One region of the Streptomyces sp. P1-3 genome, then DNA from elsewhere that is predicted to be linked to it. Evidence: riboswitches for the same ligand, from Rfam matches in the RefSeq annotation. Region 1 holds a riboswitch; the other holds the start of a gene.
The links. Region 1 has a riboswitch for glycine ahead of gcvP (aminomethyl-transferring glycine dehydrogenase). Riboswitches for the same ligand answer to the same signal wherever they lie in the genome.

Region 1 (5,202 bases):
GCCGCCACCGGGCTGACGGGCTCGGTGGGGCTCGCCGGCTCCAAGATGCTCGCCAAGATCGCCTCGGAGCAGGCCAAGCCCGACGGCCTGGTCGTCATCGAGCCCGGCACCGAGCGGGAGCTTCTGGGGCCCATGACGGTGCGCACCCTGCCCGGTGTCGGCCCGGCGACCGCGGAGGCCCTGCGCCGGGTGGGCATCCACACGGTCGCCGAGACCCGTGAGGCGGGTGAGGCGGAGCTGGTGCGGCTGCTGGGCAAGGCACACGGCGCCTCGTTGTACGCGATGGCGAACGGTCGCGACGACCGCCCGGTCGTCGCCGAGCGGGACGCCAAGTCCGTATCGGTGGAGGACACCTTCGACACCGATGTCACCGACCGCACCCGGGTGCAGCTGGAGATCGCCCGGCTCGCCGACCGGTGCGTCGAGCGGCTGCGCGGCGCGGGGCGCGCGGGGCGGACGGTCGTGATCAAGGTGCGGCGGTACGACTTCTCGACGCTGACGCGGTCCGAGACGCTGCGTGGGCCCACGGACGACCCGGCCGTGGTCCGTGAGGCGGCGGCGCGGCTGATCGAGCAGGTGGACACCACGGCGGGGGTCCGGCTGCTGGGGGTGGGGGTCAGCGGCCTGGCCGACTACACCCAGGAGGACCTGTTCGCGCAGGCCGCCCACGCCGCCGAGGAGGAGGCCGCTCACGCGGCGGAGGCGGTCCACGCCGTGTGGCGCACCGGCGAGCGGGAGGGCTCGGCCGCCGTCCCCGGTCAGCCCGGCGGACTCGGCCAGGCCGGGGAGGGCGCTCCCGGTGCCCCGGAGCGGCCCGGAGCGGACTCCGGCACCGCGATACCGGAGACGCCGGGCCAGGGGGGCCAGGACGCCGCGACGGATGCCCGGCGGGCCCGGCGGTGGCTGCCGGGCGCCGACGTCCGGCACGCCGCGTACGGGGCGGGCTGGGTGCAGGGCAGCGGGGTCGGGCGGGTCACCGTGCGGTTCGAGCAGCCGTGGTCCCCACCCGGCCGGGTGCGGACCTTCGCCGTCGACGACCCGGACCTGGCACCGGCCGATCCGCTGCCCCTGGTCCGGCCCGAGGAGCACGAGCCGACGCGAGAGGCACCAGCAGCGGGAGGATCCGGTGGGGAAGGTCAGCCGAGCCCGTCGAGACCGTAGGGGTACGTCAGCCGGGCACGTCCAAGCCGTAGTGGTGGTACAGCTGGAGTTCCTGCTCGGGCGAGAGATGGCGGCCCACGCCGAAATCAGGCGCGTCCTTGATCAGCCCACGCTCGTACGGCACCCGGAGGGTGCCGTCGACGACCTCGCTCGGTCCCAGCGGCACGAAGACGTCCCGGTGGAAGAGCCCGGTGCGCACCGCCGCCCACTCCGGTTCGCCCGTCGCGTCGTCGAGATAGACCTCGTCGACCGTCCCCAGCTTCGCCCCGTCGCGGTCGACGGCCTTGTGCCCGATCAGTCGCCGCGGATCGATGTCGGTCTGCACGGTCCCTCCAACTCACAGATCTGTCCCGTGACACCTACGAAAAGCCACAACAGGGCAAAAGGCCACTTGGGCGCGGTGTAGCGGGGCTCACCGCACCGGTTCGGGCGACGATCGCGCTGGTAGGCTGGCGCTGGCTGCAGACCCTGTGCGGGAGAGTCCTCCAGTGGAACCGGATCAGTTCACCGGGATCGCCGGAGGCGCCGAAGGAGCAAATCCTCCCCGGAATCTCTCAGGCACACGTACCGCGCGGGCGAGGTCACTCTGGAAAGCAGGTCGGGTCTGCGGGACGAATGTCCCCCGGGCCCTCCTCACCGACGGGGAAAGCCGGTCCGCGGCACGCGGGACGGTGAAGCTCTCAGGTCGTGATGACAGAGGGGGAGGCCGTCCGGGCACCCGCGCCGTGGTGCCCCTCGAAGGTCGCACAGACCAGGAGGCCTTTCGCAGATGACCGACAACCGCATCTCCCTCGCAGCGCTGGAGCGCGGCATTCCGTTCGCCCGGCGCCACATCGGTCCGGACAGCGAGGCCCAGGCCAAGATGCTCGCGCAGGTCGGCTTCGGCTCGCTCGACGAGCTCACCGCGGCCGCCGTGCCCGACGTGATCAAGAGCACCGAGGCGCTGGGGCTGCCCGAGGCCCGCACGGAGGCCGAGGTCCTCGCCGAGCTGCGCTCGCTCGCCGACCGCAACCAGGTCCTGTCGCCCATGATCGGCCTGGGCTACCACGGCACCTTCACCCCGCCGGTCATCCTGCGGAACGTGATGGAGAACCCCGCCTGGTACACGGCGTACACGCCGTACCAGCCGGAGATCTCCCAGGGCCGTCTGGAGGCCCTGCTGAACTTCCAGACCGTCGTCGCCGACCTCACCGGGCTGCCCACCTCCGGCGCCTCGCTGCTGGACGAGGGCACCGCCGCGGCCGAGGCCATGGCGCTGTCCCGCCGTGTCGGCAAGGTGAAGGACGGCGTCTTCCTGGTCGACGCCGACTGCCTGCCGCAGACCATCGCCGTCATCCAGACCCGCGCCGAGCCCACCGGCGTCGAGGTCGTCGTCGCCGACCTGACCGACGGCATCCCGGCCGAGGTCGCCGAGCGTGGCGTCTTCGGCGTCCTGCTCCAGTACCCCGGCGCCTCCGGAGCCGTCCGCGACCCGCGGGCCGTCATCGAGCGCGCGCACGAGCTGGGCGCGATCGTCACCGTCGCCGCCGACCTGCTCGCCCTCACCCTGCTCACCTCGCCCGGCGAGCTCGGCGCCGACATCGCCGTCGGCTCCAGCCAGCGGTTCGGCGTGCCGATGGGCTTCGGCGGTCCGCACGCCGGCTTCATGGCCGTCCGCGACGCCTACGCCCGCAGCCTGCCGGGCCGCCTCGTGGGCGTCTCCGTCGACGCCGACGGCGCCCCGGCCTACCGGCTGGCCCTGCAGACCCGCGAGCAGCACATCCGCCGCGAGAAGGCCACCAGCAACATCTGCACCGCGCAGGTACTCCTCGCCGTCATGGCCGGCATGTACGCGGTCTACCACGGCCCGGACGGGCTCGCCGCCATCGCCCGCCGCACCCACCGCTACGCCGCGGTGCTCGCCGGCGGCCTGCGGGCCGGCGGCGTCGAACTCGTCCACGACGCGTACTTCGACACCCTCACCGCGCGCGTGCCGGGCCGGGCCGCCCAGGTGGTGGACGCCGCCCGCGAGGCCGGGGTCAACCTCCGCCTGACCGACGCCGACCACGTCGGCATCGCCTGCGACGAGACCACGACCCGCGCCCAACTGGCCGCCGTCTGGGCTGCCTTCGGCGTCCAGGGCGACGTCGACGCGCTGGACGTGGCGACGGAGGACGCGCTGCCCGCCGGGCTGCTGCGCACCGACGCCTACCTGACCCACCAGGTCTTCCACCGGCACCGCTCCGAGACCGCCATGCTGCGCTACCTGCGCCGCCTCGCGGACCGCGACTACGCGCTGGACCGCGGCATGATCCCGCTCGGCTCCTGCACCATGAAGCTGAACGCGACCACCGAGATGGAACCGGTCACCTGGCCGGAATTCGCCGGGCTGCACCCGTTCGCGCCGGCCGAGCAGGCGAGCGGCTACCTGACGCTGATCCGCGAGCTGGAGGAGCGGCTGGCGGAGATCACCGGCTACGACAAGGTCTCCCTCCAGCCCAACGCCGGCTCCCAGGGCGAGCTCGCCGGGCTTCTGGCGGTGCGCGCGTACCACCGTGCCAACGGCGACGAGCAGCGCACCGTCTGCCTCATCCCGTCCTCCGCGCACGGCACCAACGCCGCCAGCGCCGTGATGGCGGGCATGAAGGTCGTCGTGGTGAAGACCGCCGAGGACGGCGAGGTCGACACCGACGACCTGCGCGCCAAGATCGAGCAGTACCGCGACGAGCTCGCCGTGCTCATGGTCACTTACCCCTCCACCCACGGCGTGTTCGAGGAGCACATCTCCGAGATCTGCGCGGCCGTGCACGAGGCGGGCGGCCAGGTGTACGTCGACGGCGCCAACCTCAACGCGCTGGTGGGCCTGGCCGGTCCGGGCGAGTTCGGCGGCGACGTCTCGCACCTGAACCTGCACAAGACCTTCTGCATCCCGCACGGCGGCGGCGGCCCGGGCGTCGGTCCGGTCGCGGTGCGCGAGCACCTCGCCCCGTACCTGCCCAACCACCCGCTCCAGCCCACCGCGGGTCCGGAGACCGGCGTCGGCCCGATCTCGGCCGCCCCGTGGGGCTCCGCGGGCATACTCCCGATCTCGTGGGCGTACGTCCGCCTCATGGGCGGCGAGGGCCTGCGGCGCGCCACCCAGGTCGCGGTGCTCGGCGCCAACTACATCGCCAAGCGCCTGGAGCCGCACTACCCGGTGCTCTACACCGGGCCCGGCGGCCTGGTCGCGCACGAGTGCATCATCGACCTGCGGCCGCTCACCAAGGCCACCGGGGTGACCGTGGACGACGTCGCCAAGCGGCTGATCGACTACGGCTTCCACGCCCCGACGATGTCCTTCCCGGTCGCCGGCACGCTGATGATCGAGCCGACGGAGAGCGAGGACCTGGCCGAGCTGGACCGGTTCTGCGCGACGATGATCGCCATCCGCGAGGAGATCGAGAAGGTCGGCTCGGGGGAGTGGTCCAAGGATGACAACCCGCTGCGGAACGCGCCGCACACCGCGGCCGCGCTGAGCGGGGAGTGGACGCACGGCTACACCCGCGAGGAAGCGGTCTTCCCGGCCGGGGTCTCGACGGCTGACAAGTACTGGCCGCCGGTGCGTCGGATCGACGGTGCCTTCGGCGACCGCAACCTGGTCTGCTCCTGCCCGCCGATGGACGAGTACGAGGGCTGACGCGCACGAACGTGCTCATGCGTGGGGGCCGGTGCGGCGGTTGACGCCGGGCCGGCCCTTCGCGCTGTGACGGCGCCGTGGATCAGGCGGCCGTCATGATGGGCTCGGAATCAGGCGGCGGTCGCGACGTGCTCGCTGCCCAGCGGCCGGTGCGGGGCGATGACCTGCCCGTCCGGCAGCAGCTCACCGGTGTCCTCGAAGAGCAGGACACCGTTGCACAGCAGGCTCCATCCCTGCTCCGGGTAGTGCGCCACGAGGTGTGCGGCCTCCCGGTCGGCGGAGTCGGCTGACGGGCACGGCGGCTGGTGCTGGCACATGGAAGGGTTCTTTCGCTGCGATGTGGTGAAGGTCCTGCGGCTCGATGCGGCGTTCATGGCCGCCCCCCC
Region 2 (5,202 bases), 1.5 Mb from region 1:
GGTGCCGTGGCCGTGTCCGGTCGCGCCGAGGGAGCCGAACAGCTCCGCGCGGACCGAGGCCGTCTGGGCGAGCAGGCCGTCCTTCTTCAGCCGGCCGACGAACATGCGCGCGGCGCGCATCGGGCCGACAGTGTGGGAGCTGGACGGGCCGATGCCGATGGAGAAGAGGTCGAAGACGGAGATGGCCACGGTGGCGGACCCCTTTGTCTGCTGGTGGGCGGTCGTGCGGTAGGTGCTGTGCGCGGGATGTGGTGCGCGTACGCGGGGTGTGACGCGCGTACATGGGCGATTGTGTGCGGGCGTACGCGGGGTGCGCTTACGCCGACGTGTGTGCGTACACGGTGCCACGAGGCGTGCGTACGCGGTGTGTGCGCCGGCACCCGGGGGCACTGCGCGCACCCTCCAGTGTGCACAGTGCCCCGTGTCGGGCGTGTGGGCGTGCGGTTACAGCCCGGGGTACAGCGGGTGCTTCTCGGCGAGCGCCGTGACGCGGGCCTTCAGCGGCTCCGTGTCATGGGCCGGCTTGAGCGCCTCGGCGATGATGTCGGCGACCTCGCGGAAGTCGTCCGCGGTGAAGCCGCGCGTGGCCAGCGCCGGGGTGCCGATCCGCAGGCCCGAGGTGACCATCGGGGGGCGCGGGTCGTTCGGGATGGCGTTGCGGTTGACCGTGATGCCGATCTCGTGCAGCCGGTCCTCGGCCTGCTGGCCGTCCAGCTCGGAGTCGCGCAGGTCCACCAGGACCAGGTGCACGTCCGTGCCGCCGGACAGCACGGAGACGCCGACCTCGGCCACGTCCGGCTGCGTCAGGCGCTCGGCCAGGATGCGGGCGCCGTCCAGGGTGCGCTGCTGGCGCTCCTTGAACTCCTCCGACGCCGCGACCTTGAAGGACACCGCCTTCGCCGCGATGACGTGCTCCAGCGGGCCGCCCTGCTGGCCGGGGAAGACCGCCGAGTTGATCTTCTTGGCGAGCTCGGCCGTGGACAGGATCACGCCGCCGCGCGGGCCGCCCAGCGTCTTGTGGGTGGTCGTGGTCACGACGTGGGCGTGCGGCACCGGGTTGGGGTGCAGACCGGCGGCGACCAGGCCCGCGAAGTGGGCCATGTCCACCATCAGGTAGGCGCCGACCTCGTCCGCGATCCGGCGGAAGGCGGCGAAGTCCAGCTGGCGCGGGTACGCCGACCAGCCGGCCACGATCAGCTTCGGCTTGGTCTCCTTGGCCAGCCGCTCGACCTCGGCCATGTCCACGACGCCGGTGTCGTCCACGTGGTAGGCGACCACGTTGTAGAGCTTGCCGGAGAAGTTGATCTTCATGCCATGGGTCAGGTGCCCGCCGTGCGCGAGGTTCAGGCCCATGATCGTGTCGCCGGGCTTGAGCAGCGCGAACATCGCCGCCGCGTTCGCCTGCGCGCCGGAGTGCGGCTGCACGTTCGCGTGCTCGGCGCCGAAGAGCGCCTTGATCCGCTCGATGGCGATCCGCTCGACGACGTCGACGTGCTCGCAGCCGCCGTAGTAGCGGCGGCCGGGGTAGCCCTCGGCGTACTTGTTGGTGAGGACCGAGCCCTGGGCCTCCATGACCGCGACCGGAGCGAAGTTCTCCGACGCGATCATCTCCAGGGTGGACTGCTGGCGGTGGAGCTCGGCGTCGACGGCGGCGGCGACGTCCGGGTCGAGCTCGTGCAGGGAGCTGTTGAGAAGCGACATGCGTCAGGATCCTTAAGAGCCGGAGAACTCGGTGTACTCGTCAGCGGAGAGCAGGTCGTCCGGCTCGTCCGTGATGCGGACCTTGAACAGCCAGCCGCCCTCGAACGGGGCGGAGTTCACCAGCGACGGGTCGTCCACGACGTCCTGGTTGGCCTCGACGACCTCACCGGTCACCGGGGCGTACAGGTCGCTGACCGACTTGGTCGACTCCAGCTCGCCGCAGGACTCGCCCGCGGTCACCGTGTCACCGACCGCCGGAAGCTGGACGTAGACCACGTCACCGAGCGCGTTGGCGGCGTGCTCGGTGATGCCGACCGTCGCCACGCCGTCCTCGGTGGCCGACAGCCACTCGTGCTCCTTGCTGTAGCGAAGCTGCTGGGGGTTGCTCATGACGTGAATTCTCCTGGATCCGAAGGTGTGGATGTGCCGTGGGTCTTGCCAGGTGGGACGAGGGTGACGAATTCGTCAGTGCGCCGGGGCCGCGGAGCCGTGCCGCGCGCCCGTCCGGCGCCGCTCGCGGTACGTCAGCGCTGCCGCTTGTAGAAGGGGAGGGCCACGACCTCGTACGGCTCGTGGGCGCCGCGGATGTCCACCGCGACGCCCTCGGTGCCCGGCTCGGCGTACGCGGCGTCCACGTACGCGATGGCGATCGGCTTGCCCAGCGTCGGGGACGGCGCCCCGGAGGTGACCTCACCGATCACGGTGCCGTCCGCCGCCACCACCGAGAACCCGGCGCGCGGCACCCGGCGGCCCTCGGCGATCAGCCCCACGAGCTTCCGCGGCGGTGCCGCCTTCGCCCGCTCGGCGGCCGCCTCCAGCGCCGCCCGGCCCACGAAGTCGCCTTCCTTGTCGAACTTGACCACGCGGCCCAGCCCCGCGTCGAACGGCGTCGTCGCTGTGGTCAGCTCGTGCCCGTAAAGCGGCATGCCCGCCTCCAGCCGCAGGGTGTCCCGGCAGGAGAGGCCGCACGGCACCAGGCCCGCGTCCGCGCCCGCCTCGGTCAGCGCCTGCCACAGCTTCTCGGCGTCGGCCGGGTCCACGAACAGCTCGAAGCCGTCCTCGCCGGTGTAGCCGGTACGGGCGATCAGGGCGGACACCCCGGCGACGGTGCCGGGCAGCCCGGCGTAGTACTTCAGGCCGTCGAGGTCGGCGTCGGTGAGCGACTTCAGGATGGCGGGGGACTGCGGCCCCTGGACGGCGAGCAGCGCGTACGCCTCGCGGTCGTCCCGCACAGCGGTGTCGAAGCCCGCGGCCCGCTCGGTGAGCGCGTCCAGCACCACCTGGGCGTTGGAGGCGTTCGCCACGACCATGTACTCCTCGGCGGCCAGCCGGTAGACGATCAGGTCGTCGAGGATGCCGCCCTCGGCGTCGCAGATCATCGTGTACCGGGCCCGGCCGACCGCGAGCGCCGACAGGTTCCCCACCAGCGCGTGGTCCAGCGCCTGCCCCGCCTGCGGGCCGGTGAGGGTGATCTCGCCCATGTGTGAGAGGTCGAACAGGCCCGCGCGGGTCCGCACGGCGGTGTGCTCGTCACGCTCGCTGCCGTAGCGCAGCGGCATGTCCCAGCCGGCGAAGTCGGTCATGGTGGCGCCGAGCGCGCGGTGCAGCGCGTCGAGCGCGGTGTGGCGTGGGGCGTCAGTCATGGTCATTTGCTCCCAGGCGAGGGCGTATGGGTGAAGTTCTCCCCATCTGTCATCGGAACCTGAGAGCTTCACCGTGACCCCGGGCGGGGGACGGCTTGCACCTTCGGCGGAGCCGCAGCAGCGGCTCGCTTTTCAGATCTGCCTCGCCCGCGCGGTATCGGGGCCTGAGAGATTCAAGGGAGGACTTGCTCCTTCGGCGCCCCGTCGCCCGGCAGTGACTGCCGGTCCGGGGACTCTCCCGCGCGGATTCAAGCGGCCGGTATGCAGTTGGCGCGCACATCATCGCACGTGCGCGCCACAAGGGAACCCCCGGACGGGAATCGGACGTTCCTTGTACGCCATTGCCTTCCCTTGACACTCTTCGGGTAGGGGGCGGTGACCGGACCCAGGAGGACGATCACGGTGCAGAGGCAGCGCAGGTGCCAGAACGACGTCGCGCGGGGTCACCCCCGGCCGTGCGAGCAGGTCACCGGGGAGCGGCGGCCGGTGCTCCGGCCCGGCCGGAGCCGGCCCGTCCACGACCTGCGCGGCCTTCCCGCCCCGGCCGCCGGCGAGCTGCGCTTCCCGGCCGGTGACCTCGCCGTCACCTCCGGACTGCCCGGCAGCGGCAAGTCCACCCTGATGAGGCGGACCGTGCCCGGACTGGACCGGCGCGGCGGCCCGGTGCTGCGCGTGGACTCCCAGGACACCCGGGAGAGCTGGGAGCGGCGGCTGCCGGGCTGGCTGCCGTACGGGCTGTACCGCCCGCTGGTGCGGCTGGCGCACTACGCGCGACTGCGCCGCGCACTGCGGTCGGGCTCGAGTGTGGTGGTGCACGACTGCGGCACGCTGCGCTGGGTGCGCCGCTGGCTGGCGTGGCACGCCCGGCGGCGCGGCCGCCGGCTGCACCTGATCCTGTTGGACGTGCCGCCTGCCCTCGCGCTCAGGGGGCAGGCGGCACGTGGTCGGGGGGTTTCCGGTTACGCCTTCCTCCGGCACAGACGGGCCGTGGCCCGCCTGGTGGCCGATGCCGAGGACGGCAGCCCGCCGCGGGGCTGCGCCTCGGCGGTGCTGCTGGACCGCCTCGCCGCCGATGCCCTGGAGGGCATCGGCTTCGAGTGAGGCTTCCGGGCTGTCCGTCGTTCGGACCGTTGGGCTAGAGCAGCACGGTCAGCAGCCTGGGCAGCACGAGCCGCAGGTCCTCCTGCACGTCCGACAGGTCCTGCTCCAGTGTCATCCGGACGCTCTTGTCCCGGTCGGCCAGGACCGCGGCGAGCAGCTCGTCGACGCCTTCGAGCAGCCGCTCCAGCAGGCCCACCAGGTCGTCGGACGGGTCGGCCTTCTTTCCGCGGATCTTGGCCTTCAGCGCGGCCTTCTTGCTGGCCTGGACCGCGTTGATGCCGTTCGTCTCCACTCGGTCCCGGAACCAACCGAGGCGGAAGCGGTCCGGGTCCCGCTGCCTGGCCTCCGCGATGAACTCGTCGGCGTCCTGGATGGCGTCGCGGAGTTTGTGGATGGCCACGAGGCGGTGGGACGTTTCGCGGGGGGCCGCCTTGGCGGACTCGGGGCGGTCCGGGATGGGCCCGTCGGCGATAGCCGGGCCAGCGAAGCCCAGGACCAGGGAGCCGCAGATCGCGGCGGAGACGGCGGTATAGGTCGCCTTACTGGTGCGCATGGATGAGTAGTCCCTTCGGTATGTCAACCCGGGTACGCGACCACGGTGTGCATGGCCGGTTGCGGTCCGCAACTTTTCCGATACCGTCCGCAGTCGCCGTACGGCTCCGCCGCCATGCCCCGCGACCTGCGCGTATCCCGCGCCGGACGCGGGCTGCCGATGAACGGCGGGCATGCAGCCGTTAGGGTGCTGTGCAGGCTGGGC

Region 2: it holds a riboswitch for glycine, as region 1 does, so the genes downstream of both, gcvT (glycine cleavage system aminomethyltransferase GcvT) here and gcvP (aminomethyl-transferring glycine dehydrogenase) in region 1, are expected to answer to the same signal.

Annotation. Positions count from the first base shown of each region.
Region 1 is NZ_CP192512.1:741,528-746,729, reverse strand. Features, by position in the region: gene ACQUSR_RS03200 (DNA polymerase IV) at 1-1,161, shown strand, start outside; gene ACQUSR_RS03195 (PRC-barrel domain-containing protein) at 1,169-1,486, opposite strand; glycine riboswitch at 1,625-1,741, shown strand; glycine riboswitch at 1,742-1,868, shown strand; gene gcvP (aminomethyl-transferring glycine dehydrogenase) at 1,931-4,816, shown strand; gene ACQUSR_RS03185 (DUF5999 family protein) at 4,927-5,133, opposite strand.
Region 2 is NZ_CP192512.1:2,209,413-2,214,614, reverse strand. Features, by position in the region: gene ACQUSR_RS09105 (L-serine ammonia-lyase) at 1-189, opposite strand, end outside; gene glyA (serine hydroxymethyltransferase) at 445-1,701, opposite strand; gene gcvH (glycine cleavage system protein GcvH) at 1,714-2,091, opposite strand; gene gcvT (glycine cleavage system aminomethyltransferase GcvT) at 2,226-3,344, opposite strand; glycine riboswitch at 3,381-3,486, opposite strand; glycine riboswitch at 3,487-3,595, opposite strand; gene ACQUSR_RS09085 (AAA family ATPase) at 3,747-4,445, shown strand; gene ACQUSR_RS09080 (hypothetical protein) at 4,480-4,998, opposite strand.